DNA from 4 places in the Pseudomonas sp. NY11955 genome. Region 3 is predicted to be linked to each of the others. Evidence: predicted binding sites of a transcription regulator. Region 3 holds the regulator's gene; each other region holds the start of a gene.

Region 1 (7,235 bases), on a different contig from region 3:
CGCCAGCAAGCCAGCACGGTGTGCCTGCCACCCGGTAACTGGGCGACGGTACTCGATTGCTTGTGTGACCATTTCAAGGCCATTGATCGCGCCCAGTGGCTTGACCGCTTTGCCCGTGGCCGGGTGCTGAATGCCGAGGGGCAGGCGGTTGGCGCCGAGCTACCTTACAAGCGTGGCATGCGTTTGCACTATTTCCGTGAAGTGCCGAACGAACGGCCGATCCCGGTGCAGGAAGTGGTGCTGCATGTGGACGAGCACCTGGTGGTGGCGGACAAACCGCATTTTTTGCCGGTGACGCCGACGGGTGAATACGTCGAGCAGACCTTGTTGCGCCGCTTGATCCGTCGCCTTGGCAACCCGCACCTGGTGCCGTTGCACCGCATCGACCGGCACACCGCCGGCCTTGTGCTGTTTTCCGCCAACCCGGACAGCCGCAGCGCCTATCAGCGCTTGTTCCCCGAACGGCGTATCGACAAGCGCTACCAGGCCATTGCCGCCGCCATGCCACAGCATGAATTCCCATTGGTGCACAAAAGCCGCCTGGTGCATGGCGAGCCGTTTTTCCGCATGCATGAGGTGGAGGGCGAGGCTAACAGCGAAACCCTGGCCGAAGTACTGGAGAAGAACGGTGGGCTGTGGCGATATGGGCTGTCGCCGGTAACTGGCAAGACCCATCAGTTGCGCGTGCACATGGCGGCCTTGGGGGCGGGGATCAGCAATGACCCGTTCTATCCGCAGCTACTCAACCAAGAAGATGACTATCAGCGGCCGCTGAAACTGCTGGCGCAGAGCTTGAGTTTCGAGGACCCGCTGAGCGGTGAAACGCGTTATTTCGAAAGCCGCTTGCGGTTGGACTGGTAACGCTGTAACTCGGATTCACTCGGTCGCTGTAGGAGCAGCCTTGTGCTGCGAAGAGGCCGGTAAGGCCAAAGAATGTCTTTGCCAGTTACGGCCTCTTCGCAGCACAAGGCTGCTCCTACAGGGTGATGCGGTGGCCTGAGCAGGGTAAGCCCGTTAGCGGTTGAACCGCTCCACCAGCGAATACTGGCTGCCCGCCGTGCTGGTCAGTTCTTCGCTCAGCAGTGCCGAGTGCTGCGCTTGTTCGGCGGTCTGGTCAGCCAGTTCGGCAATGGTGCTGATGTTGCGGCTGATCTCGTCAGCCACAGCGGTCTGCTCCTCGGTCGCTGCAGCAATCTGCGTGGCCATGTCGGTGATGTTGGCGACCGCTTCGCTGATTCCCACCAGCGCCTCGTCAGCCTGCATTACCCGATCGACGCCTTCCTGCGCCTGGCGGTGGCCGGTTTCCATGGTCAGCACGGCGTTGCTGGCGGTTTGTTGCAGCTTGGCGATCAGGCCGTGGATCTGCCCGGTGGATTCGGCGGTACGCTGGGCCAGCTGACGCACTTCATCGGCCACCACGGCAAAGCCACGGCCCATTTCACCGGCACGCGCGGCTTCAATGGCGGCATTGAGCGCCAGCAGGTTGGTCTGGTCGGCGATGCCTTTGATCACATCGACCACGCCACCAATCTCGTCGCTGTCCTTGGCCAGTTGGGTAACCGTCTGGCCGGTCTCGCCCACTGCCGCCGACAGGCGTTCGATGGCTTCGCGGGTTTCCCCGGCAATCTGCCGGCCCTGACTGGTCAGGCGGTTGGCTTCCTGGGTGGCATCGGCAGTGCGTTGCACGTGGTTGGCCACTTCCTGGGTGGTGGCGGCCATCTGGTTTACCGCGGCGGCGACCTGCTCGGTCTCCACCCGCTGGCGCTCCAGCCCCGAGGAACTCTTGTGCGCCAGGGCATCGGACTGGCGCGCTTGGTCGCTGAGGTGCTCGGCACTGTCCTGCAGGCGGGTCAGGCAGGTTTTCATGCGCGCGTCCTGGCTGAGCATGGCCATTTCCAGGCGCGCCTGCACGCCACGGCTGTCGGTGAACATCTGCGCGATCAGCGGGTCGGAGGTGGTTTGTTCGGCCAGGCGCAGCAGGCGCTTGAGTCCGCGCTGCTGCCAGCTCAGGCCGAGCAGGCCCAGCGGTACGGACAGCCCGGCGGCCAGGGCGAAGCCCCAGGAATGCCCCAACCAGTTGCCGATCAGGAAACCCACCTGGCTGATCAGGATGAACGGCAGCCAGTCCTGCAGTACCGGCAGCCACTTGTCGCGGCGCGGCACTGGCGGCTTGCCCTGGTTGATGCGCTGGTACAGGGCTTCGGCGCGGCGAATTTGCTCGGCGGTGGGCTTGACCCGCACTGACTCGAAGCCGACAACCTGGTTGTTGTCGAAGATGGGCGTGACGTAGGCGTTGACCCAGTAATGGTCGCCGGACTTGCAGCGGTTCTTGACGATACCCATCCATGGCTGGCCCTGCTTGAGGGTTTGCCACATGTGGGCAAACACGGCAGGCGGAACGTCGGGGTGGCGTACCAGGTTGTGCGGCGCGCCCGTCAGCTCCTCGCGGGTGAAACCACTGATCTCGATGAAGGCATCGTTGCAGTAGGTGATCACACCCTTGGCATTGGTGGTGGAGATCAACCGCTGCTGGGCAGGGAAAGTCCGTTCTCTCTGGGTAATCGGCTGGTTGTTACGCATGGGTTGATAGTCCGCAGGGCTTTCGACCGTTATCGGCAAGCTGCGGGTTTTATTGAATGATTAATTAATTTGCCTGGGTTTGGGGTTCGTCGTTGGCGCCATGGTGCCTGTGAAATCGAGCGCCGGCCCGGGCGGCGCTCGATTACAAGGACGCTGCAAAATCTCAGCCGGGCACCTCAGCCAGCAATCAGTTGGCGCAATACATAATGCAGAATCCCCCCGGCCTTGAAGTACTCCACCTCATTTAGGGTGTCGATCCGGCACAGCACTTCGATCTGTTCCTGCTGGCCATCCTCGTGGGTAATGCGCAAGGGCAGGCTCATGCCCGGGCGAATCTGCGCGCCGTTCAAACCCAGCACATCGATTTGCTCCTTGCCGGTCAGCGCCAATTGCTTGCGGTTGTGCCCGGCCTTGAACTGCAACGGCAGCACGCCCATGCCCACCAGGTTGGAGCGGTGAATACGCTCGAAGCTTTCTGCCAGCACGGCCTTGACCCCCAGCAGGTTAGTACCCTTGGCTGCCCAGTCGCGGCTCGAACCGGTGCCGTATTCCTGGCCGGCAATCACCACCAGGGGTGTGCCTTCCTGCTGGTAGCGCATGGCCGCCTCAAATATCGACAGCTTCTCGCCAGTGGGCACGTGCAAGGTGTTGCCACCTTCTTCACCTCCCAGCATTTCGTTGCGGATACGGATATTGGCGAAGGTGCCGCGCATCATCACTTCGTGGTTGCCACGCCGCGAGCCGTAGGAGTTGAAGTCGCGTGGCTCCACACCTTGCTCGCGCAGGTAGCGCCCGGCCGGGCTGTCGGCTTTGATGTTGCCGGCAGGGGAGATGTGGTCGGTGGTCACCGAGTCGCCCAGCAGCGCCAGCACCCGCGCGCCGTGGATGTCGGCGATTGCTGGAGGCGGCCCGCCGATGCCGTCGAAGAACGGTGGATGTTGGATATAGGTGGAGTCAGCCTGCCACACGTAGGTGGCGGCCTGTGGCACCTCGATGGCCTGCCACTGCGCATCACCGGCAAACACTTCGGCGTATTCCTTGTGGAACATCGCCGTATCGACCTTGGCCACGGCCTCGGCAATTTCCTGTTGGCTCGGCCAGATATCACGCAGGTACACCGGTTGGCCGTCCTTGCCAAAGCCCAGTGGGTCGCGGGTCAGGTCCACGCGCACGCTGCCGGCCAGGGCATAGGCCACCACCAGCGGCGGTGAGGCCAGCCAGTTGGTCTTGACCAGTGGGTGCACGCGGCCTTCGAAGTTGCGGTTGCCCGAAAGCACCGAAGCCACGGTGAGGTCGGCGCTGCCGATGGCTTGCTCGATCGCTTCGTCCAGCGGGCCTGAGTTGCCGATGCAGGTGGTGCAGCCATAACCGACCAGATCGAAGCCAAGCTGGTCGAGGTAGGGCGTGAGCCCGGCTGCCTTGAAGTAGTCGGTGACCACCTTGGAGCCTGGCGCCAGCGAGCTCTTGACCCAGGGCTTGCGTTGCAGGCCTTTTTCCAGCGCTTTTTTTGCCACCAGCCCGGCAGCCATCATCACGCTGGGGTTTGAGGTGTTGGTGCACGAGGTGATCGCGGCAATCACCACGGCGCCATCGCGCAGGGTGTGGGTTTGGCCCTGATGGTTGTAGTCGATCTCGCCGGCCTGGTCGGCGTTGCCCACCGCCACACCACCGCCGCCTTCGCTTTCCAGGCGGCCAACCTCTTTGGCCAGCGGTTTGGGTTGCAGCTCGATGAAGTGGTCGAAGGCCTGGCTGACCTGGCCCAGCGCTACGCGGTCTTGCGGGCGTTTTGGCCCGGCCAGGCTGGCTTCGACCTCGTGCATGTCCAGTGCCAGCGTGTCGCTGAACAGCGGCTCCTGGCCGGGCAGGCGCCACATGCCCTGGGCCTTGCAGTACTGCTCGACCAGTTGCACGGTCGCTTCGGGGCGGCCCGACAGGCGCAGGTAGTCCAGGGTGACCTGATCGACCGGGAAGAAACCACAGGTGGCGCCGTATTCCGGGGCCATGTTGGCGATGGTGGCGCGGTCGGCCAGCGGCAGTTCGGCCAGGCCATCGCCGTAGAATTCGACGAACTTGCCCACCACGCCTTTCTTGCGCAGCATCTGCGTTACGGTCAGCACCAGGTCGGTGGCAGTGATGCCCTCGCGCAGCTTGCCGGTCAGCTTGAAGCCGATCACTTCGGGGATCAGCATCGACACCGGCTGGCCGAGCATGGCCGCCTCCGCTTCGATGCCACCGACACCCCAGCCGAGCACGCCCAGGCCGTTGATCATGGTGGTGTGCGAATCGGTGCCGACCAGGGTGTCGGGGAAGGCATAGGTGCGGCCATCGGCCTCACGGGTCCACACCGTACGGCCCAGGTACTCCAGGTTGACCTGGTGGCAAATGCCGGTGCCCGGTGGCACCACGCGGAAGTTGTCGAAGGCGCTCTGGCCCCAGCGCAGGAAGGCGTAGCGCTCACCATTGCGCTGCATTTCGATGTCGACGTTTTCGCTGAAGGCTTGCGGCGTGCCGTAGCGGTCGACCATCACCGAGTGGTCGATCACCAGGTCGACCGGTGACAGCGGGTTGATGCGTTGCGGGTCACCACCGGCCTTGGCCATGGCGGCGCGCATGGCGGCCAGGTCGACCACGGCCGGTACGCCGGTGAAGTCCTGCATCAGCACCCGCGCCGGGCGGTACTGGATTTCGCGGTCGGAACGCCGTTCGCGCAGCCACTGGGCAAGGGCGCGCAGGTCGTCGCCGGTGACGGTATTGCCGTCCTCCCAACGCAGCTGGTTTTCCAGCAGCACCTTCAGCGACATGGGCAGGTGCTGCAGGTCACCCAACTGGCGGGCAGCCTCGGTGAGGCTAAAGTAGTGGTAGGTCTGGTCGCCTACCTTGAGGGGCTTGAGGGTGTTCAGGCTATCGAGCGAGGGCATTGCCAACTCCTTCTGCACCGGTGCCCGGCAACGATTCACGGTGTTGCCGGTGGCACCGCTCTGTATCGGCCCGCACGGTACGGACCTGGCTGAATGGTCAGGTTAGACCGGTTTAGGCCAACTGACCCTTTTCTGGACCGGCGGGGCGTGTCGCAGGTTCCGAACTTCCTTTATCATCGCCGCCCTGCCGGCGCCTGTGGTGCGCCAGCCGTAGTGGAGTGAGAGATGAATACCCTGTTCATGCATTGCCGGCCCGGTTTCGAGGGTGAGGTTTGCGCCGAAATCAGCGAACATGCCGCCCGCCTGGGTGTTGCCGGCTATGCCAAAGGCAAGCCGCAAAGTGCCAGCGCCGAGTTTGTCTGCAGCGAGGAGGGCGGTGCCGAGCGGTTGATGGGGGAGCTGCGCTTCAATCAGCTGATTTTCCCGCGGCAGTGGGCCCGTGGTGGTTTTATCGAGCTGCCGGAAACTGACCGCATCAGTGTGTTGTTGGCGCAACTGGCCGATTTCCCGGTGTTCGGCAGTCTGTGGCTGGAAGTGCTGGACAGCAACGAAGGCAAGGAGTTGTCCACCTTTTGCCGCAAGTTCGAAGTGCCGCTGCGCAAGGCGCTGGAGAAGGCCGGCCGCCTGGTCGACGACGCCAGCCGCCCACGCTTGCTGCTCAGCTTCATCAGTGGCCGGCGGGTATTTGCCGGGGTTGCTGCAGCCAACAACAGTGCGTTGTGGCCCATGGGCATCCCACGCCTGAAGTTCCCCCGCGAGGCGCCTAGCCGTTCGACCCTCAAGCTGGAAGAAGCCTGGCACCAGTTCATCCCACGTGAGCAGTGGGAGCAGCGCTTGGGTGATGACATGACCGGCGTCGACCTGGGGGCTTCACCGGGTGGCTGGACTTACCAACTGGTGCGCCGCGGCATGCTGGTGACGGCGATCGACAACGGGCCGATGGCCGAGAGCCTGATGGATACCGGGCTGGTTCAGCACCTGATGGCCGATGGGTTTACCTGGCAGCCGAAGCAGCCGGTGGACTGGATGGTGTGCGACATCGTCGAGAAGCCGGCGCGCACTACCTCGCTGATCGAAACCTGGCTGGGTGAGGGGCTGTGCCGCGAGGCGGTGGTCAACTTGAAATTGCCGATGAAGCAGCGTTATGCCGAGGTACGGCGGTTGCTTGATCGCATGGAGGCGACGTTCAAGGCGCGCAAGATTCGGGTGTCGATTGCCTGCAAGCAGCTGTATCACGACCGGGAGGAAGTGACTTGTCACCTGCGTCGGCTTGATTTGAAGCCGCGCTGAGTGCTATGTGCATGCCTTGAGATTTCGGATTGTGTTGAGATCGAGCGCCGCCCGCGCGGCGCATCGCGAGCGAAGCTCGCTCCTACGTTTGTTTCGGGCCAATTATGCCTGTGGCAAGGGCGCGCGACCCTTTGGCGCATGGCGCGATATCGCGTCGTACGAACAAGGCGGTCGCACGCTACCGCCACAGGCGATACTGGCCCGAAACAAATGTAGGAGCGAGCTTCGCTCGCGATGCGCCGCGCGGGCGGCGCTCGATCTCAATGCACACGCAACCCTACATTGCAGCCCCTTGGTCGAAACGGCGCTATGCGCGACAATAGCGATCATTTGCGGAGCCCCCCATGACCGATTTCACCCCCGACGCCGTCCTCGACGCCACCGGCCTGAACTGCCCAGAACCAGTAATGATGCTGCACCAACACGTGCGTAACCTGGCCGCCGGCG
Region 2 (7,235 bases), on a different contig from region 3:
AAAGTCAGTCATCCACGGTCTCCAGTGTGGAAAGAGGGGCGATTGTAGCGCAAGCCTCAGCCCTTGCGGTTGGCAAACACCGACAGGGCCCGCTCGATACATTGTGCGGTCTTGCCGAAAGCTTGCACGCTGATATCGGCCAAGGGCCGGCAGCCCTGGTCGGCCACCAGCAGCATCAGCACCTGGTCGTTCACCGCCAGCGAACGCAGCAATACATGCTCGCTGCGGAACAAGGCACGCAGCGGGGCGGGCAGCAGGGCCGAGAACTGGCTGTGGTTTTCCGGGGTGATGCGCAGCTGCCCAGCCTGGCTCAACAGCTTTTGCAGCAGCTTGCTCTGCGACACCTGCAGGGCCAATGCCCCGGCTTCCTTGGGTAGGCCGGCAATTTGCTGGACGCGCAGGTAGTCATTGGCTTTGTCCAGGCTCAGCAGCATGATGCGTTGCATGCCGCAAGCCAGTAGGGCCTCGCGGGCCTGGGTGGCCAGGTGCACGGTGTTGGTGAACGGGCTGGGTTGGGCCAGCAGGTCCTGGCACAGCGTGCGCCAGCGTGCCAGGTCTTCGCTGCTGGGTGGAGGCGGGGCCAGCATGTCCGGGTGCGGGCGGCGTTGGTGCCAGGGCCAGATCAACGCCTCGGCCGGGTGGAACAGGGCATGCCGAGCGTGGCGGCGGGCGCTGGCGGCGGCCTGCTGGTGCACCTGCTGCTGCACGTCTTCCAGCGAGGTTTGCAGGTACAGCGCAGTCAGCAGCTGCCAGCGCAGCAGGTGCGGGTTGTCCCAGCCGACTTGTGCCGCCAGGGCCAGGTTGTTGGCCAGCAACACGGTATTGGCCGGCTGGTTGAACCAGCGCCGCAGGCCGGGTTCGGCGTCCAGGCGGTGTTGCTGGCTGAGCAGGTCTTCGTCGCGGGCGATGTTCAGCACCTGGGCCAGTTGATCGCGTTCTTCCAGCAGCAGGCGGTAACCCTGGGTGACCCATTGTGGCAGTCGCCAGTACTCGGCCATGGTCTGGCACAGCGCCATGATGCGCACGCCAAACAGTTCTTCCTCCACCCCAGTTGCGTCCTCACCCTTGTGGATAACCCGCAGCTCCCAGGTATCGAGCAGCTTGGGGTAGGCCAGTGCCAGTGGCCACAAAGGCGACAGGAACAGCAGGCTGCCCCAATGAATTTCCTGCCAGAGCCGAGCCAGGCGGCTGGCGAACAGGCCGCTGGCCTGCTGCGCGGCATGTTGGCTGATCATCTGGAACTGGCACAGCACCGGCGGGATTTCCTCCACGGGCAGTGCCGGCAGGCGCTTGAGCAACTGTTCGGTGCGTTCCAGGCCCAGACGGTTGAGGGCGACTTCCAGGCTTTCGGCGGGCTCGGCCAGGCTGGCATTGGTGGGGTGATTGGCTTCGCGCATCACCGACAGCACCAGTGCCGGGCTATCCTGCATCAGTTCGGCGATATCGCGCAGCGAGCGGCGGCTATCGTTGATGGCGGCCATTACCCGGTCGTAGCTAGGCTTCGGCACGGGGATGCGAACACTCTCGAGCAGCTTTACCCAGGCCTCTAACGTACGCGGGGCCTGAGCGGGCACCTTGGTTTCAATTGGCATTTTGACATCAGTCCGAACTGGCTTTTCGCATTGAGTGGCTATAGTCTGGCGCAGTTCTGCCGATAAGTAGAAGAAGAGTTTTAAAGCTCCCGTCTCTTCCCCTGACCACGACAGCAAGTGCTTTGAACCTATGGCTAAAATTATCGGCATCATCGTCGTATTCGCGAGCGTGCTCGGCGGCTACGTGCTCTCCCACGGCAAGATCGCGGCGCTGATCCAGCCGTTCGAAGTACTGATCATTGGCGGTGCGGCCTTTGGTGCGTTCCTGCAGGCCAACCCTGGCCACATGACCATGCACGTCATCAAGAAGTCGATGAAGATGTTCGGCTCGCGCTTCAGCCATGCCTTCTACCTGGAGGTGCTGGGCCTGGTGTACGAGATCCTCAACAAGAGCCGTCGCGAAGGCATGATGGCCATCGAGGCCGACATCGAGGACGCCGCCGCCAGCCCGATTTTCGCCAAGTACCCGACGGTGCTGGCCGATGAGCGCATGACGGCGTTCGTCTGCGACTACCTGCGCATCATGTCCACCGGCAACATGGCCCCGCACGAGCTCGAGGGCCTGTTCGACATGGAACTGCTGAGCATGAAGGAAGAACTGGAGCACCCGTCCCACGCGGTGACCGGCATCGCCGACGGCATGCCCGGCTTCGGTATTGTCGCGGCAGTGCTGGGTATCGTGGTGACCATGGCTTCGCTGGGCGAGGGTGATCAGGCGGCCATCGGCATGCACGTGGGTGCGGCGTTGGTCGGTACCTTCTTCGGTATTCTGGCGGCTTACGGCTTCTTCGGCCCGTTGGCCAAGTGCCTGGAGCACGATGCCAAAGAAGAGTTGAACCTCTACGAATCGATCAAGGCCTCGCTGGTGGCTTCGGCCTCGGGCATGCCGCCTTCGCTGGCGGTCGAGTTCGGGCGCAAGGTGCTGTACCCCAAGCACCGCCCAAGCTTCGCCGAACTGGAACAAGCGGTTCGCGGTCGCTGAGTCATGGAGAACAACCAGCCCATCATCGTCAAGCGCGTCAAGCGCTTTGGCGGCGGCCACCACGGCGGCGCCTGGAAAATTGCCTTCGCCGACTTCGCCACGGCGATGATGGCGTTCTTTCTGGTGCTGTGGCTGATGTCCACGGCCACGCCGGAGCAGAAGATCGCCATTGCCGGCTACTTCAAGGACCCGATCGGCTTTTCCGAAAGCGGCACGCCCTATGTCATCGACCTGGGCGGTTCACCTGAGCTGGCACCGGAAAAGACCATCAACCCGGAAGTGAAGGCCGAACCGACGCAGGAGTCCACCACCCAGTTGAGCAAGGACCAGGTCGAGACCATGGCCGAGCAGGTGGAGCGTGAGCGCCTGGAGCTGCTGCTGCAGGAACTGCAGAACAAGGTGGAAGAGAACCCGCAGCTGCAGAAGTTCAAGGACCAGATCCTGTTCGAGATCACCCAGGACGGCCTGCGCATCCAGATCATGGATGCCGAGAACCGGCCGATGTTCGACATCGGCAGCGCGCGCCTGCAGCCGTACTTCGAGGACATCCTGCTGGCCATGGCCGACACCATCAAGGCGGTGCCGAACAAGATCAGCATCAGCGGCCACACCGATGCCAAGCCGTATGCCGGCACTGGCGAGTACGGCAACTGGGAGCTGTCGGCCAACCGCGCCAACGCCGCGCGTCGTGCACTGGTGGCCGGTGGTTACCCGGACGGCCAGGTGGCGCGGGTGGTGGGTTACGCTTCGTCGTCGCTGTTCGACCGCAAGGACCCGTTCAACCCGGTCAACCGCCGCATCGACATCATCGTGCTGACCAAGAAGGCCCAGCGCAACATTGAGGGCGAGCAGGGTACGCCGGAAACGCCGGCCGCCGAGCCTGCCGCGCCGCCGGCCAGTGGTGCAGCGCCTGGGGCTGCTGCACCGGCCGCGCCAACTGCCTCGGGGGCGGGCGGCGAGACCGAACAGGCGCCGATGCAGCCGCGTGAGCTACGCCAGAAGCTGAACATCTTCGAGGATGGTACGTTGAAGATGGATGAGGCCAAGGACCAGTAAGCCCGGCATCTTGCGGGCGCAACTGTGTTGCTCAGCCTCCGCAGGTTTGCGCGAACACTGTGGGAGCGGGCTTGCCCGCGAACACCGGCGCAGCCGGTGCCATGCACCGCGCTGGATTCTTCGCGGGCAAGCCCGCTCCTACGGGAGCGGCTTTAGCCGCGAACACCGGCGCAGCCGGTGCCACTGGCTGCGACTGCATCAGAACCCCCGCCTGATCTTGGCCTTGAGATCAGCATGAAAGAAGTCCGCATTGTCCCTGTCGGTACCAGAGCCACGCCCCGGCGGTAGGGTCATGGCCCGGTCGAACGTGCGTTCGTCATGGTAAGCCCGCACAAACAGGTCGATATGCGCACGTTCGCGCATGGTTGGCCATTTGCTCAGGTGCTCCGGCAGTTCGTCTGGCCCTTTGCGAAAGAAGCTCACCCGGCGGCAGGCCATCGCTGCCGCGCCTAGCCGCCAGGCGGTCCACCAGTCCTCGCCGGCATCGGTTGGCAGCACGCCGATCCAGTGGGTGGCATCGTTCATCTGTTGGCAGAAACTGCCATACAGGTCGTCATGGGTCTGCCCGTCGCAGTCGAATTGCACCACTTGCGTGGGGATGCCTTCGAGCAGCAGGCGCTCGTTGAGGATGAAGGCGTCGAGCCGCACTTCGTGGCGGTAACTGATAAGAACCGGCATGGCGGTTACGCTCCCTGATAGAAGCCATGACCATCAGGGAAAGCAGATGTTTGGGCAATAGCTGACGGAGAAACCAGAATTGCCCTACATGTCGCGGTAAAAAATCCTACAGCTCGCTCTGCTCAGCCGACCACTCAATAGCTGTCTTCTGTCAGGCTGGCGATGATCGAGCGGTAGCTGTTCATGCGCTGCGGCTTGATACGTCCGTCGTCCAGTGCCTTGAGCAGCGCGCAGCCTGGCTCACGGTCATGCTTGCAGTCGCGGAAGCGGCACGTGCCGAACAGGTCGCGAAATTCGATGAAGCCATCTTCCACGTCGCTGCGGCTGACATGGCCTAGGCCGAACTCGCGGATGCCTGGCGAGTCGATCAGGTCGCCGCCATTGGGGAAGTGATACAGGCGTGCGGTGGTGGTGGTGTGGGTACCCTGCCCGGACCATTCCGACAGGTCGCCGACGCGGGTGCCGGCCTCTGGTAACAGGCTGTTGACCAGCGACGACTTGCCCACCCCCGACTGGCCGACGAACACGCTGATGTGGCCGTCGAGCTGCTGCTGCAGGCGCTGCATGCCATCGCCGTGGTGAGCCGATACTTCCAGCAGCGGGTAGCCCAACTCGCGATAAACATCCAGCAGTGCATGCAGGCCAGGGCCGTTCTCTTCGTTGATCAGGTCGGCCTTGTTCAGCAGCAACAAAGGGCGCAAACCGGCGTGCTCGGCAGCTACCAGGTAGCGGTCGATCAGGTTTGGGTGCGGCTCCGGCGCTGGGGCGAACACGATCACGATCAGGTCGACGTTGGCGGCTACCGGCTTCAGTTGGCCGTGGTTGTTCGGCCGGCACAGTTCGGTGCTGCGGGGCATCTGCGCCACGATCACGCCAATGCCCTGGTTACCCGCCCGCCACACAACGCGGTCACCGGTGACCAACGCCGGCAGGTTGGCGCGCAGGTGGCAGCGGAATACCTGGCCTGCGCTTTCGCCATCCTGGGCTTCCACTTCTACCTGTACGCCGAAGTGCGCGATCACCAGGCCCAGTTGCTCTGGCCCCAGGTCGCCGCCCTCCAGTTCCTGCAGTACATGCTGCTCGCGTTTGGCTGCGCGAGCGGCGCGCTCGCCCTGGATTTTTTCGATCCGCCAGTTCTGGCGGCGATTGAGCTGGCGTTTGGCCATGAAGGTACCGTGAGAAAGGCCCAGGATAGGGCATTGAAAACGGCAGGGAGTTTAGCACGCCAGGCGCTGGACCATTGCGCTTACCTTTGTGCCGTGAATGGGCGAGCCTGGGCCACTAGGCTACTATGACGGCCTATACGAGGAGCCCCTGCATGCAAAACCCACAGAACCTGATCTGGATCGACCTGGAAATGACCGGCCTGGATCCGGACAGCGACGTCATCATCGAAATGGCCACCATCGTTACCGACAGCCAGCTGAACACCCTGGCCGAAGGGCCGGTGATCGCCATCCACCACAGTGACGAAGTGCTGGCGCGCATGGACGAGTGGAACACCCGCACCCATGGCGCGTCGGGCCTGACCCAGCGCGTGCGCGAAAGCAAGGTCGGCATGGCCGAAGCCGAGGCGCAGACCATCGCCTTCCTCGAACAATGGGTGCCAAAAGGCAAGTCGCCGATCTGCGGCAACAGCATCTGCCAGGACCGCCGCTTCCTCTACCGCCACATGCGCAACCTGGAAAACTACTTCCACTACCGCAACCTGGATGTCTCCACCCTGAAGGAGTTGGCCGCGCGTTGGGCGCCGGATGTGCGTGACAGCTTCAAGAAGGGCAATACCCACCTGGCACTGGACGATATCCGCGAATCGATCGCCGAGCTGCGTCATTACCGCGAGCACTTCATCAAGCTGTGATCCGAAACGGCGCAGATAATGTATCTGCGCCCCCTTTTGGTGCCTTGGGCAACTGGTTAGACTGCGCGCCTTTCCTGCACGGACCCGCACCATGTTGTTGATGCTCTACCTCATCGCCATCACCGCCGAAGCCATGACTGGCGCGCTTTCTGCCGGGCGTCGCGGCATGGACTGGTTCGGCGTGGTGCTGATTGCCTGCGTCACCGCCCTGGGCGGCGGTTCGGTGCGTGATGTGCTGCTTGGGCACTACCCGCTGACTTGGGTGAAGCACCCGGAGTACCTGGTGCTGACCAGCTTTGCCGCGCTACTGACCATTTTCATCGCGCCGATGATGCGCCGCCTGCGCTCGCTGTTCCTGGTGCTCGATGCCCTGGGGCTGGTGGCGTTTACCCTGATTGGCTGCATGACGGCGCTGGAGATGGGCCAGGGCATGCTGGTGGCGTCGATCAGCGGGGTGATCACCGGGGTGTTTGGCGGCATCCTGCGGGATATCTTCTGCAACGACATCCCGTTGGTGTTCCGCCGTGAGCTGTATGCCAGTGTGTCGTTCGCGGCGGCCTGGTTCTATCTGGGGTGCGTGTATTTCAAGGTGCCGGCGGAGCAGGCGATGCTGCTGACCCTGTTTGGCGGGTTCCTGCTGCGCCTGTTGGCGATTCGCTTCCACTGGGAAATGCCCAAGTTCCACTACAACGACCAGCAATAGGCCAGGCATGAGTGTTGCGGGGCCTGTGAGGCCGAGCGCCGCCCGCGCGGCGCATCGCGAGCAAGCTCGCTCCTACATTTTTTCGGGCCAGTAACGCCTGCGCCAACGTGCGCGTCCGCCTTGTTTGCACGACACGATTTTGAGGCGAATACCAAGCGGCCGCGCGCCGCTGCCCCAGGAATAACTGGCCCGAAAAAATGTAGGAGCGAGCTTGCTCGCGATGCGCCGCGCGGGCGGCGCTCGGCCCCACAGGCACCATAAACCTCAAGGCAAGCACCTGTCAGTCTTAACGCAAACTACGCCTGTCCGTGCTGGGCCAGCGCCCACTCCACATGCTCGCGCACCAGCTCAGACGCATCCTCG
Region 3 (7,235 bases):
GACCAGTTCCAGGTTGATCTCTTTTTTCAACTGACGAGCCAGGTCGCGGACCAGGCGCGGGAAGCGGCCGAACACTTTCTTGATCGGCTGCATGCGGGTTTTCATCACCGCGGTCTGCAGGTCGGCGGTGACCACGTCGAGGTTGGACACGGCCTTGGACATGGCTTCGTCGCCGCTGTTCAGGCCCAGGCGCACCAGGCGGTTACGCACCAGAACCAGTTCGCCGACCATGTTCATGATCTCGTCCAGGCGCGCGGTATCGACGCGCACGGTGGTTTCTGCCTCGCTGACGGCATGCTTGTCGGCGCTCGGCGCTGGTGCGCGCGGTGCGGAAGCAGGCTTGCTGACCGGCGCGGGCGCGGCGGCTGGCTTGGCCAACGGCTGGCTGTCGACCTTGGCGGCAGCTGGCGCTTGCACGCTGGCCGCAGCCGGGGCTTCGGCAGCGGCGACATCGCCCCCGAACTTGCCCTTGCCGTGCAACTGGTCCAACAGGGCTTCGAACTCGTGTTCGCTGATTTCATCGCTGGCGACGCTGTCGTCAACCACGACAGGTGCCGGCACCGGCGCTTTGGCGGCCGGCAAGGCGTCGGCCTGGAAGGTGCCCTTGCCGTGCAGCTGGTCGAGCAGCGATTCGAATTCGGCGTCGGTGATTTCGTCACTGAGCGGTTCGGCGCTGACGGCGGCCGGCGGCGCAGCGACCTCGACACTGAACTGGCCTTTGCCGTGCAACTGGTCGAGCAGCGATTCGAACTCGGCGTCGGTGATTTCGTCACCGCCGCCACTGACGGCCTCGCCCTGCATCTGCTCGTCGGCCGCGGCTTGTGCCTTGACCGCATCGAGTGAATCGAGCAGCTGTTCGAACTCGCTGTCGGTGATGTCCTGGTGCTGCTCCTCGGCCTCGGCCGGGGCCGCCACCGCCACCTCGGCAACCGGCGCCGGCGCTGCAACAGCTGGCGCCCCACCCGGTTCGGCCAGGCGCGACAACGCCGCCAGCAGCTCGGGGGTGGCCGGGGTCACTTCGGCGCGCTCGCGCACCTGCCCAAACATGCTGTTGACCGTATCCAGTGCCTCGAGCACTACGTCCATCAGTTCCGCGTCGACCCGGCGCTCACCTTTGCGCAGGACGTCGAACACGTTCTCGGCGATATGGCAGCACTCCACCAGCTCGTTCAGCTGAAGGAAGCCGGCGCCCCCTTTTACAGTGTGGAAACCGCGAAAGATCGCATTGAGCAGGTCGGCATCGTCGGGCCGGCTTTCCAGCTCGACCAGTTGCTCGGACAGTTGCTCAAGAATTTCGCCGGCTTCTACCAGGAAATCCTGGAGGATTTCTTCATCGGCGCCGAAGCTCATCAAACGTGCTCCTTAAAAACCCAGGCTGGACAGCAGATCATCGACATCGTCCTGACCGGACACGACGTCTTCACGCTTATCGGCATGAATCTGCGGACCTTCACCCCGAGTCGGATGTTTTTCTCGATCTTTTTCTGCGCGCAATTGATCGTGGTCATGCTGAATGCCCGCAAAACGGTCGACCTGGCTAGCCATCAGCACCAGTTTCAGCAGGTTGCTTTCCACTTCGGTCACCAGGCTGGTAACGCGCTTGATCACCTGGCCGGTCAGGTCCTGATAGTCCTGGGCCAGCAAAATGTCATTGAGGTGGCCGGCGACCTTGCGGTTACCTTCAGCGCTGTGCGTCAGGAAACTGTCGACACGCTTGACCAGATCACGGAATTCCGGCGCAGCCACTTCGCGGCGCATGAAACGCTGCCAATCGGTACTCAAGGCCTTGGCCTCGCTGGCCAGGTCGTTGAGCACCGGGGTGCTTTCCTCGACCAGGTCCATGGTGCGGTTGGCCGCGCCTTCGGTCAGCTTGACCACATACGACAGGCGCTCGGTGGCGTCGGTAATCTGCGACACCTCTTCGGCTTGCGGTATGGTCGGGTCGATCTGGAAGCTGACGATGGCGCTGTGCAGCTCACGGGTCAGCTTGCCGACTTCCTGGTACAGGCCGCGGTCGCGGGTCTGGTTCAGCTCGTGAATCAGCTGCACCGCCTCGCCGAAACGGCCCCGCTCCAGGCTTTCGACCAACTCCTGGGCATGCTTCTTCAGGGTCGATTCGAACTCGCCCAAAGACGTTTGTGATGAATCCATGGCGCGCCCCCTGACGTGACTCAGCCGTTGACGCGTTCGAAGATCTTCTCGATCTTTTCTTTGAGCACCTGAGCGGTGAACGGCTTGACCACGTAACCATTGACGCCGGCCTGGGCCGCTTCGATGATCTGGTCACGCTTGGCTTCAGCGGTCACCATCAGTACCGGCATGCTTTTCAACTTGTCGCTGGCACGCACTTTACGCAGCAGGTCGATGCCGGACATGCCCGGCATGTTCCAGTCGGTCACCAGGAAATCGTAGTGGCCGTTTTCCAGCATCGGCAGCGCCGTGGTGCCGTCATCGGCTTCGTCGGTGTTGGTGAAGCCCAGGTCACGCAACAGGTTCTTGATGATCCGCCGCATCGTCGAAAAGTCGTCAACGATGAGGATTTTCATGTTCTTGTCCAATTAGACCTCCAAGCAGTCTCAAACGCGCTCGGCCTACCGAGCACGCACTCATTCAATTCGGTACAACGTGGAAAACGACTGCAACGACAGCGGGCTCAACGCGCCCGCCATTCCCCCAGGCGGCTGCGCAGACGCGCGGCACACTGGCTGTGCAACTGGCTGACCCGCGACTCGCTGACACCCAGCACCTCACCGATTTCCTTGAGGTTCAGCTCTTCGTCGTAGTACAGCGCCAGCACCAGGCGCTCGCGCTCCGGCAGGTTGGCGATCGCCTCGGTCAAGGCAACCTGGAAGCGCTCGTCTTCCAGGCCACGCGCAGGTTCGACATGGCCACTGGCGCCATCCTCATGCAGCCCTTCGTGCTCGCCGTCCTGCAACAGGTCGTCGAAGCTGAACAGGCGGCTGCCCAGGGTATCGTTCAAGATCCCGTAGTAATCATCGAGACTCAATTGGAGTTCGGCAGCAACTTCATGATCTTTAGCGTCGCGGCCCGTTCTGGCTTCAACCGCACGCATCGCGTCACTGACCATACGGGTGTTGCGGTGGACCGAACGCGGCGCCCAATCGCCTTTGCGCACCTCGTCCAGCATGGCCCCGCGGATACGGATGCCGGCGTAGGTTTCAAAGCTGGCGCCCTTGCTGGCGTCGTACTTGTTGGCCACTTCCAGCAGGCCGATCATGCCGGCCTGGATCAAGTCCTCGACCTGCACGTTGGCCGGCAAGCGCGCCAGCAAGTGGTAAGCAATGCGCTTGACCAGCGGGGCGTAGCGTTCGATCAGCTCATACTGGGCGTCTTTCGCCGCCCGGCTGTACATCTTGAAGCCGCTGGCGTTCATAGCACGGGTCCCGCGCTGGTGGGTTGCACCAAGCGCTCGACGAAGAACTCCAGGTGGCCGCGCGGATTGGCCGGCAGCGGCCAGCTGTCGACCTTCTGCGCAATCGCCTTGAAGGCCAGCGCACACTTGGAGCGAGGGAAGGCTTCGTAGACAGCGCGCTGCTTCTGCACCGCCTTGCGCACGCACTCGTCGTACGGCACGGCGCCCACGTACTGCAGGGCAACGTCAAGGAAGCGGTCGGTGACCTTGGTCAGCTTGGCGAACAGGTTGCGCCCTTCTTGCGGGCTCTGCGCCATGTTGGCCAACACGCGGAAACGATTCATGCCGTAATCGCGGTTGAGCAGCTTGATCAGGGCGTAGGCGTCGGTGATCGAGGTAGGCTCGTCACACACCACCAGCAGCACTTCCTGGGCGGCGCGAACGAAGCTGACCACCGAGTCACCGATACCCGCAGCGGTATCGATCACCAGCACATCGAGGTTGTCGCCGATTTCGCTGAACGCCTGGATCAGCCCGGCATGCTGGGCCGGGGCCAGGTGCACCATGCTCTGGGTGCCCGAGGCCGCCGGCACGATGCGCACACCGCCGGGCCCCTGCAGCATCACGTCACGCAGCTCGCAGCGCCCTTCGATGACATCGGCCAGGGTGCGTTTGGGCGTAAGGCCCAGCAACACGTCGACATTGGCCAGGCCCAGGTCGGCGTCCAGCAGCATGACCCTGCGGCCAAGCTCGGCCAGCGCCAGGGACAAGTTCACTGAAACGTTAGTCTTGCCGACGCCACCTTTGCCACCGGTCACGGCGATCACCTGTACGGGATGCATGCTACCCATGTCTGTTCTTTACCTTGTCTCGCTGGGACTCAGGCCACACGTAGGGCAATTCTGCGTGCCCCTTGGCATAGCTACTTTGCACACGCTTCATGCTCAACCCGCTCGCCGTGGGTTGTGATAGAGATCAGCGAACATGTCGGCCATGGCCTCTTCGCTGGGCTCGTCCTGCTGCTGCACATTCACCGCCCGGGTCACCAACTGGTGGCCCCGTGGCAGGTGCAGGTCGTCAGGAATGCGCGGGCCGTCGGTCAGGTAGGCCACGGGCAGTTCATGACTGATGGCAAGGCTCAGCACATCGCCAAGGCTCGCCGTTTCATCGAGTTTGGTCAGGATGCAGCCGGCCAGGCCACAGCGTTTGTAGCTGTGGTAGGCGGCGGTCAGCACCTGCTTCTGGCTGGTGGTGGCCAGCACCAGGTAGTTCTTCGCGGCAATGCCACGCCCGGCCAGGGTTTCCAGTTGCATGCGCAGCGCCGGGTCACTGGCCTGCAGGCCGGCGGTATCGATCAGTACCACGCGCTTGCGCAGCAGCGGCTCCAGCGCGGCGGCCAGCGACTGGCCCGGGTCGACGTAGGTCACCGGCACATTGAGAATGCGACCGAGGGTCTTGAGCTGCTCCTGGGCACCGATGCGGAAGCTGTCCATGCTGACCAGCGCCAGGTTCTGCGCGCCGTACTTGAGCACGTAGCGCGCAGCCAGCTTGGCCAGGGTGGTGGTCTTGCCCATGCCGGCCGGGCCGACCATGGCGATGACCCCGCCCTCCTCGATCGGCTCGATTTCAGGAATCTCGATCATCCGCGCCAGGTGCGCCAGCAGCATGCGCCAGGCCTGACGCGGCTCTTCGATCTCGGCGGTCAGGTCCAGCAATTCGCGGGCGATCGGCCCGGACAGGCCGATGCGCTGCAGGCGGCGCCAGAGGTTGGCCTGCTGCGGCTTGCTGCCCTGCAGCTGGGTCCAGGCCAGCGAGCCAAGCTGCACTTCCAGCAGTTCGCGCAGGCCCGACAGCTCGGAGCGCATGGCATCGAACAGACGCGGGTCGACCGGCGCGGCCGCCGGTGCGGCGACAGCCTCAGGCGCATCGACGTGCGGCTCGATCAGCGGTTCGGCGGCGGTCAGCGACTGCCCGGCGAACAGTTGGCGGTTGTTGTCGCTGCTGTCCTGGCGGTGGTCCAGCTCGGCCTGGGCAGTGGCGATGCGCGTATGGGTCTTGCGCAGCTCTTCTTCCAGCTCGGCGTTGGGCACACGTGGGGCCAGGGCGGACAGCTTGTAGTCCAGCGCGGCCGTCAGTTCGACACCACCGGCAATGCGGCGGTTGCCAATGATCGCGGCATCGGCGCCCAGCTCGTCACGGACCAGTTTCATGGCCTGACGCATATCGGCGGCGAAAAATCGCTTAACTTGCATTATCCACTACCTCAGCCGTTAGGGCCCACGGTGGCAACGATGGTGACTTGCTTGTTGTCCGGTATTTCCTGATACGCCAGAACATGCAAATTCGGTACAGCCAGGCGACCGAAACGCGACAGCATGGCGCGGATCGGGCCGGCGACCAGCAGGATGGCCGGTTGGCCCTGCATTTCCTGGCGCTGGGCCGCTTCGATCAGCGAACGTTGCAGCTTCTCGGCCATGCTCGGTTCCAGAAGAACACCCTCTTCCTGACCCTGCCCGGCCCTTTGCAGACTATTCAGCAAAATCTGTTCCAACCTTGGCTCCAGGGTAATCACTGGCAGCTCCGACTCAACGCCGACAATGCTTTGCACGATGGCGCGACACAATCCGACGCGCACCACCGCCACCAGCGCGGCGGTATCTTGACTCTTGCCGGCATTGTTCGCGATGGCCTCGGCAATACTGCGAATATCGCGCACAGGCACCTGCTCCGACAACAGCGCTTGCAGCACCTTGAGCAGCCCCGACAAGGAAATGACACCCGGCACGAGCTCCTCTGCCAGTTTAGGCGATGCCTTGGCCAACACCTGCAGCAGTTGCTGCACCTCTTCATGGCCGATCAGCTCGTGGCAGTGCTTCTGCAGAATCTGGTTCAGGTGGGTGGCCACCACGGTGCTGGCGTCGACCACGGTGTAGCCCAGCGACTGCGCCTGCGAACGCTGGCCGACGTCGATCCACACGGCTTCCAGGCCGAACGCCGGGTCGCGCGCGGCAATGCCGTTGAGGGTGCCGAACACCTGCCCCGGGTTGATCGCCAGCTCGCGGTCCGGGTAGATCTCCGCCTCGGCCAGGATCACGCCCATCAGCGTCAAGCGGTAGGCACTGGGTTGCAGGTCGAGGTTGTCACGAATATGCACGGTGGGCATGAGGAAACCCAGGTCCTGCGACAGCTTCTTGCGCACGCCCTTGATCCGCGCCAACAACTGGCCGCCCTGGTTGCGGTCGACCAACGGGATCAGCCGGTAGCCGACCTCCAGGCCGATCATGTCGATCGGCGTGACGTCATCCCAGCCCAGCTCCTTGGTTTCCAGCGCACGCTGTGGCGAAGGCAGCAGGTCCTGCTGGCGCTGCGCCTCTTCCTGGGCCTTGGCCTTGACCTGTTGCTGCTTCTTCCACACCAGGTAGGCGCCGCCACCGGCCAGAAGGCCGAGGCTGAGGAACGCCACATGCGGCATGCCCGGCACCAACCCCATGACGATCATCAGCGCACCGGACACCGCCAGGGCCTTGGGCGAATCGAACATCTGCCGATTGATCAGCTTGCCCATGTCCTCGGAGCCCGAGGCACGGGTGACCATGATCGCAGCGGCGGTGGACAGCAACAGTGATGGCAATTGCGCCACCAAACCGTCACCGATGGTCAGCAGGGCGTAGACCTTGCCGGCGTCGCCGAAGCTCATGCCGTGCTGCAGCATGCCGATCAGCATGCCACCAATCAGGTTGATGAACAGGATCAGCAAGCCGGCGATGGCGTCGCCGCGCACAAACTTGCTGGCACCGTCCATCGAACCGTAGAACTCGGCCTCCTGGGCCACTTCGGCACGGCGGTGCTTGGCCTGGGCCTG
Region 4 (7,235 bases), on a different contig from region 3:
TTCGAAGGTGGCGATGTTGGCGTCGAACAGCGAATCGTCCGACTTGCGACCGACCACGGTGACATTGCCCTTGTACAGCTTCAGACGCACAACGCCATTCACGTTGACCTGCGAAGCGTCGATCATCTGCTGCAGCATCAGACGCTCCGGGCTCCACCAGTAGCCGGTGTAGATCAGGCTGGCGTACTTCGGCATCAGCTCATCTTTCAGGTGAGCGACTTCGCGGTCCAGTGTGATCGACTCGATGGCACGGTGAGCCTTGAGCATGATGGTGCCGCCTGGGGTCTCGTAGCAGCCACGCGACTTCATGCCGACGTAACGGTTTTCGACGATGTCCAGGCGGCCGATGCCGTTGGCACCACCGATACGGTTCAGGTCGGCCAGCACGGTGGCCGGGGATTTCTCGACGCCGTCGATGGCGACGATGTCACCGTTGCGGTAGGTCAGCTCGATGTAGGTAGCCTGGTCCGGGGCGTTCTCAGGCGAGACGCTCCAGCGCCACATGTCTTCTTCGTGCTCGGTCCAGGTATCTTCCAGGACACCGCCTTCGTAGGAGATGTGCAGCAGGTTGGCGTCCATCGAGTACGGCGACTTCTTCTTGCCGTGACGCTCGATCGGGATGCCGTGCTTTTCGGCGTAGTCCATCAGCTTCTCGCGGGACAGCAGGTCCCACTCGCGCCATGGAGCGATGACCTTGACGCCTGGCTTCAGGGCGTAGGCACCCAGCTCGAAACGCACTTGGTCGTTGCCTTTGCCGGTAGCGCCATGGGAAATGGCGTCAGCGCCGGTTTCGTTGGCGATTTCGATCAGGCGCTTGGCGATCAGCGGACGGGCGATGGAAGTACCCAGCAGGTACTCGCCTTCGTAGACGGTGTTGGCGCGGAACATCGGGAACACGAAATCACGCACGAATTCTTCGCGCAGGTCATCGATGTAGATCTCTTTAACGCCCATTGCCTGGGCTTTGGCACGAGCCGGCTCGACCTCTTCGCCCTGACCCAGGTCAGCGGTGAAGGTCACCACTTCGCAGTTGTAGGTATCCTGCAGCCACTTGAGAATCACCGAAGTATCAAGGCCGCCGGAATACGCCAGTACGACCTTTTTTACGTCCGCCATGCCATCACTCCACGGGGTTGTACGGAAAGGGATCGATTCTAACGGCCCTGCAGAAAAAATTACAGTGGGGCGACAGCTTCTGACGACAAAGCGACAGGAACTTTCGTAGGGGCGACGAGATGTATGCCTTGAGATGTTCGGCGCGTATGAGATCGAGCGCCGCCCGCGCGGCGCATCGCGAGCGAAGCTCGCTCCTACATTTGTTTCGGGCCAATTATTCCTGTGGGGTTTACGCGCGAACGCCTTGGTGCATGGCTGGATATCGCGTCGTACGAACAAGGCGGTCGCGCACGCCTGCCACAGGCGATACTTGCCCGAAACAAATGTAGGAGCGAGCTTCGCTCGCGATGCGCCGCGCGGGCGGCGCTCGATCTCACAGGCGCTGGAGATGCTGTGCCGAACACCCGGGGCCTACCCAATCTCAGGGTGCCTTGCCCACCGCGGCAGCAGCCGGGCTGGTTGGTGCTGCTGGTGCTGGTGCTGGTGCTGGTGCTGGTGCTGGTGCTGGTGCTGGTGCTGGTGCTGATGCAGGCGCTGCAACCGGCGCCTGCTCCACCGGTTTCAGGACCACCTCAACCCGATCCAGCTCAATATTCACCCGCCGATTGCGCGCCCGATTCGCCGCACTGTTGTTCTTCGCCAACGGATAACGCTCACCATGGAAGCGCACAGTGATCTGCTCTTCCTTCACACCATGGGCCGTGAAGTAATCAGCCACCGCCAACGCCCGGCGGCGCGACAGGTCACGGTTGGTCAGGCGGTTGCCACTGTTGTCGGAGTGACCGTTGAGCTCGATGTGGTTCACCGTCGGGTCGGCTTTCATGTAATCCAGAATCACATCCAGCCGTGCACGCGCCGCTTCGTCCAGCTCGATGCCGCCCCCCGGGAAGCCCACCTGAGTCTGGCGCACCTGGTCGTAGTTCATCGGCAACAGCTTACTGGCACAGGCTTGATAGTCACTGTAGGCCTTGGCGAAGCTGACCGGCAGCACACGCACCTCCATCGGCCTGCCAGCCTCACCGGTGTAGTTGCGCACCACGGTGCTGCGCCCGTCGAGCAAGCCGTTGATCAAGCGGCTGGCCTGCCCTTGGGATGAGCTGAACAGCACCCCGCTGCGGGCCATGCGCACATTGCCCAGGTTGATATCGCCACGCCCAGGTTGCCACGGCGCTGCCGCCGCTAGCAGGCTGGCGCTGCCCGTGCCGAGCAAGTTGCTGTCCGAACGCAGCTGGAACACCGGCTGCTCGCCCGCCCGGCGCACGAACTCACCACTGCCAAAGCCGTCGATCGGTTGGATCAAGCGGCATTCGAACTGATCACCCTCGACCTTCCAGGCAATGTTCTCCATGCGCGTCTGGAAAGTCAGTGCGCCGGCCGGCAGGCTGGCGAACAGGGTCAACAGGGCTAGGTAACGCTGGCGCACGGGCGGCTCCACAAATTCTGACGGCTTACCTGCAGGCTATCGGACGCCGCTCGGAAAACTTGATAGCCGTGCTCGCCCCAGGGTTTTCCGGTAGGATTGGGGCTTGAGTTCGACCCGCCTGGAATCCCCAATGTCCGATCGCCTGACCCTCCTGCGCCCCGACGACTGGCACATCCATCTGCGCGATGGTGCCGTCCTGCCCCACACCGTTGGCGATGTGGCGCGTACCTTCGCCCGTGCCATCATCATGCCCAACCTGGTTCCGCCGGTGCGCAATGCCGCCGAGGCCGGCGCCTACCGTGAGCGCATCCTCGCCGCCCGCCCGGCCGGCAGCCGCTTCGAGCCGCTGATGGTGCTGTACCTCACCGACCGCACCAGCCCCGAGGATGTCCGTGCGGCCAAGGCCAGCGGCATCGTGTACGCCGCCAAGCTGTACCCGGCCGGCGCCACCACCAACTCCGACTCGGGCGTAACCAGCATCGACAACATCTTCCCGGCCATCGAAGCGCTGGCGGAAGTCGGCATGCCACTGCTGGTGCACGGTGAAGTGACCCGCAGCGAAATCGACGTGTTCGACCGCGAGAAGCGCTTCATCGACGAGCACATGCGCCGCTTGGTCGAACGCTTCCCCACATTGAAAGTAGTGTTCGAACACATCACCACTGGCGATGCCGCGCAGTTCGTCACCGAGGCCCCGGCTAACGTCGGTGCCACCATCACCGCGCAGCACCTGCTGTACAACCGCAACCACATGCTGGTTGGCGGCATTCGTCCGCACTTCTATTGCCTGCCGATCCTCAAGCGCAACACCCATCAGGTAGCGCTGCTGGACGCGGCCACCAGCGGTAACCCGAAGTTCTTCCTGGGCACCGACTCGGCGCCGCACGCCCGTCACGCCAAGGAAGCCGCCTGCGGTTGCGCCGGCTGCTACACCGCCTACGCCGCCATCGAGATGTACGCCGAAGCATTCGAACAGCGCAATGCCCTGGACAAGCTGGAAGGCTTCGCCAGCCTGCACGGCCCGGCCTTCTACGGCCTGCCGGCAAACACCGATACCATTACCCTGGTTCGCGAAGAATGGACCGCCCCGGACAGCCTGCCGTTTGGCGAGCAGACGGTAATCCCGCTGCGCGCGGGTGAGAAACTGCGTTGGCGCCTGCTGGAGGAAAACGCGTGAGCGAAGACCTCTACGAAGACGACCTGGACACCCAGGGCAGCAGCGGTTCGCGCCATCCGATGGCCGAGCGCTTTCGCGGTTACCTGCCGGTAGTGGTGGATGTGGAGACCGGTGGTTTCAACAGCGCTACCGATGCCCTGCTGGAAATTGCCGCCGTCACCATCGGCATGGACGAGAAAGGCTTCCTGTTCCCTGAGCACACCTACTTCCACCGGGTGGAGCCGTTCGAGGGCGCCAACATCGAGGCGGCCGCGCTGGAGTTCACCGGGATCAAGCTGGACCACCCACTGCGCATGGCCGTCAGCGAGGAAAGCGCGCTGACCGACATCTTCCGGGGTGTACGCAAGGCGCTCAAGGCCAATGGCTGCAAGCGGGCGATCCTGGTAGGCCACAACAGCAGCTTCGACCTGGGCTTCCTCAATGCGGCAGTGGCGCGCAATGACCTGAAGCGCAACCCGTTCCACCCGTTCTCCAGCTTCGATACCGCCACACTGGCGGGCCTGGCCTATGGCCAGACGGTTCTGGCGCGTGCTTGCCAGAGCGCCGACATCGACTTTGACGGGCGTGAGGCGCACTCGGCGCGTTACGACACCGAGAAGACGGCCGAGCTGTTCTGCGGCATCGTCAACCGCTGGAAAGAGATGGGCGGCTGGCGCGATTTCAACGATTGATCTGAAAAAGCATTCGCGGGCATGCCCGCTCCCACAGGTTCACCTTTGCCTTCAGGCATGCAGAGAACTTGTGGGAGCGGGCGCGCCCGCGAACAGGCCGGCACAGAACGGCACAAAAAAAACCGGCCACCAGGGCCGGTTTTTTCATGCACGCGGCAATTACAGCTTGCCAGCGTTCTCGCTCAGGTAGGCAGCAACGCCTTCTGGCGAAGCGTTCATGCCCTTGTCGCCTTTTTTCCAGTTGGCAGGGCAGACTTCGCCGTGCTCTTCGTGGAATTGCAGAGCGTCGACCAGGCGCAGCAGCTCGTCCATGTTACGGCCCAGTGGCAGGTCGTTGATGATCTGCGAACGGACAACACCATTGGTGTCGATCAGGAAGGCACCACGGAAGGCTACGCCACCTTCGGACTCGACGTCGTAGGCTTTGCAGATTTCGTGGGTCATGTCGGCAGCCAGGGTGTACTTCACCTGACCGATACCGCCGTTGTTGACCGGGGTGTTACGCCAGGCGTTGTGGGTGAAGTGCGAGTCGATCGACACGCCGATCACTTCCACGTTACGGGCCAGGAAGTCAGGGATGCGGTTGTCCAGGGCGATCAGCTCGGACGGGCAGACGAAGGTGAAGTCCAGCGGGTAGAAGAACACCAGGCCGTACTTGCCCTTGATGGCCGAAGCCAGGTTGAAGCTGTCGACGATCTCGCCATTGCCCAGCACGGCCGGAACGGTGAAATCGGGGGCTTTCTTACCAACGAGTACGCTCATTGTAATCTCCTGATGAGGGTGAAAAACCGTTTGCCGGGCCAGACGAGCCTGCCCGACATCCAACAAAGGCCGACCATCATACACGGCTTCTGATGACAGGCCGACTCCATCGACACAGCAACCGCCGGTCGCTCAAGCGCGGCCCTTCCAGAAAGTCCTTTGACAAGCATTCTCATTAACATTAAGCTCCAACCCATCGACTCAACCCGCGATGGTCAGCCCTTATGTATGTGTGTCTTTGTGTCGGCGTTACCGACGGACAGATCCGCGATGCGATCTATGAAGGATGCTGCAGTTACAAGGAAGTGCGAGCCGCGACCAATGTCGCCAGCCAGTGTGGCAAATGCGCCTGCCTGGCCAAGCAAGTGGTCCGTGAGACCTTGACCGAGCTTCAGGTCAGCCAGGCCGCCCTGCCCTACCCGGTAGAATTTACCGCAGCCTGAAAACCCAGAATTTGAAGAACCGGACCTGGCGTCCGGTTTTTTTATGCCCAAAATTCAATAAGTTAGCGTTCCAACGCGGTTCACAAACATTCTTATTCCTATTAATTTTCACTTATTATTCAATAACTTAGGTTTGACACTCCTAAGTATCGGGCTCAAACTTCACTGTATTGGCACACTTCTACAGGGCAGGAACCCGAAATGAAAGGCGACGTAAGCGTCATCCAGCATCTCAACAAGATCCTCGGAAACGAGCTGGTCGCGATCAACCAGTACTTCCTGCACGCACGCATGTACGAAGATTGGGGCCTGAACAAGCTCGGCAAGCACGAGTACAAGGAATCCATCGACGAGATGAAGCACGCTGACAAACTGATCAAGCGTATTCTGTTCCTCGAAGGCATCCCAAACGTTCAGGACCTGGGCAAGCTGCTGATCGGCGAGCACACCAAGGAAATGCTCGAGTGCGACCTGAAGATCGAACAGAAAGGCCTGGTCGACCTCAAGGCAGCCATCGCCCATTGCGAAACCGCTGGCGACTTCGGCTCGCGTGACATGCTCGAAGATATCCTCGAGTCCGAGGAAGAACACATCGACTGGCTGGAAACCCAGCTGGGGCTGATCGACAAGATCGGTATCGAAAACTACCTGCAGTCGCAGATGGGCGAAGAGTAATTTTTCGCCGCATAAAAAAACCCGCGATCAGCGGGTTTTTTTATGCTTGCCGGAAGATCAGGCTTCAGCAGCCTTGGCCTTGGCAGCCGCTTCCTTGATCAGGGTTTGCAGCTCACCCTTTTCGAACATTTCCAGCATGATGTCGCTACCGCCAACCAGCTCGCCAGCTACCCACAGCTGCGGGAAAGTCGGCCAGTTAGCGTACTTTGGCAGGTTGGCGCGAATTTCTGGGTTCTGCAGGATGTCGACGTAGGCGAACTTTTCGCCACAACCCATCACAGCCTGCGATGCCTTGGCCGAGAACCCGCACTGCGGGGCATTCGGCGAGCCTTTCATGTAAAGCAGAATGGTGTTGTTGGCAATCTGCTCTTTGATCGTATCGATGATATCCATCTAGCACCTCAGCTGAACTTTCCGACGCGGTCGTCGGCACGGTGACGCATTGTATCGGAAAGCCGAGCAGCGTGCTCGGCCTTACCGCTCCTTACGCGGCCTCTACCTGCACCGGCACGCCATTGAGGGCAGCATTGCCGGAAACCGGGTCCCGCAGGCGCTCGTCGGTCAGGTCATTGGCACTCACCCCAGGTTGCGCCTGGGCGACCTGCATGTGCACGCCCTGACGGCCGTGACCGAAACCATGGGGCAAGCTGACCACACCGGGCATCATGTCCTCGCAGGCCTGCACCTCCACTTCGAGCTCACCGGTGCGCGAACGGATACGCACCCGCTGGCCATCCTGCAACTGACGCTGTTGCAGGTCTTGCGGGTGCATCAACAACTGATGGCGTGGCTTGCCTTTCACCAGGCGATGGAAATTGTGCATCCACGAGTTGTTGCTGCGCACATGTCGACGCCCGATCAATAGCAGCTCGCCCGGCACCGGGGGCGCCAATTGCGCCAGCCGGTGCAGGTCGTCCAGCAACACCTGAGGTGCCGCCTCGACAGCCTTGCTGGCAGTTGCCAGGCGC

What was found. Region 3 encodes FliA, which starts transcription of late flagellar genes. Its sites were predicted from a motif close to CTAAAGTTTNNNNNNNNNNNGCCGNTAA; they were not measured.
Region 1: the regulator FliA is predicted to act here: its motif matches at 2,610-2,637, upstream of ACNFBR_RS15255 (methyl-accepting chemotaxis protein).
Region 2: the regulator FliA is predicted to act here: its motif matches at 1,631-1,658, upstream of motA (flagellar motor stator protein MotA).
Region 4: the regulator FliA is predicted to act here: its motif matches at 2,576-2,603, upstream of ACNFBR_RS12615 (flagellar protein MotY).

The regions. Positions count from the first base shown of each region.
Region 1 covers NZ_JBLUPS010000007.1:137,243-144,477, forward strand. The annotation lists gene ACNFBR_RS15250 (pseudouridine synthase) at 1-861, shown strand, start outside; gene ACNFBR_RS15255 (methyl-accepting chemotaxis protein) at 1,015-2,580, opposite strand; gene acnA (aconitate hydratase AcnA) at 2,757-5,498, opposite strand; gene rlmM (23S rRNA (cytidine(2498)-2'-O)-methyltransferase RlmM) at 5,724-6,788, shown strand; gene tusA (sulfurtransferase TusA) at 7,133-7,235, shown strand, end outside.
Region 2 covers NZ_JBLUPS010000001.1:267,979-275,213, reverse strand. The annotation lists gene ACNFBR_RS01250 (rhodanese-like domain-containing protein) at 1-12, opposite strand, end outside; gene ACNFBR_RS01245 (HDOD domain-containing protein) at 57-1,592, opposite strand; gene motA (flagellar motor stator protein MotA) at 1,723-2,574, shown strand; gene motB (flagellar motor protein MotB) at 2,578-3,630, shown strand; gene ACNFBR_RS01230 (molecular chaperone Tir) at 3,829-4,308, opposite strand; gene rsgA (small ribosomal subunit biogenesis GTPase RsgA) at 4,443-5,474, opposite strand; gene orn (oligoribonuclease) at 5,627-6,169, shown strand; gene ACNFBR_RS01215 (trimeric intracellular cation channel family protein) at 6,261-6,872, shown strand; gene queG (tRNA epoxyqueuosine(34) reductase QueG) at 7,169-7,235, opposite strand, start outside.
Region 3 covers NZ_JBLUPS010000015.1:88,373-95,607, reverse strand. The annotation lists gene ACNFBR_RS23785 (chemotaxis protein CheA) at 1-1,350, opposite strand, end outside; gene ACNFBR_RS23780 (protein phosphatase CheZ) at 1,363-2,151, opposite strand; gene ACNFBR_RS23775 (chemotaxis response regulator CheY) at 2,172-2,546, opposite strand; gene fliA (RNA polymerase sigma factor FliA) at 2,654-3,394, opposite strand; gene fleN (flagellar synthesis regulator FleN) at 3,391-4,224, opposite strand; gene flhF (flagellar biosynthesis protein FlhF) at 4,318-5,625, opposite strand; gene flhA (flagellar biosynthesis protein FlhA) at 5,637-7,235, opposite strand, start outside.
Region 4 covers NZ_JBLUPS010000005.1:375,632-382,866, reverse strand. The annotation lists gene ACNFBR_RS12620 (argininosuccinate synthase) at 1-1,116, opposite strand, end outside; gene ACNFBR_RS12615 (flagellar protein MotY) at 1,538-2,539, opposite strand; gene pyrC (dihydroorotase) at 2,670-3,716, shown strand; gene rnt (ribonuclease T) at 3,776-4,387, shown strand; gene ACNFBR_RS12600 (peroxiredoxin) at 4,547-5,149, opposite strand; gene ACNFBR_RS12595 (bacterioferritin-associated ferredoxin) at 5,374-5,592, shown strand; gene bfr (bacterioferritin) at 5,794-6,267, shown strand; gene grxD (Grx4 family monothiol glutaredoxin) at 6,325-6,660, opposite strand; gene ACNFBR_RS12580 (molybdopterin-dependent oxidoreductase) at 6,752-7,235, opposite strand, start outside.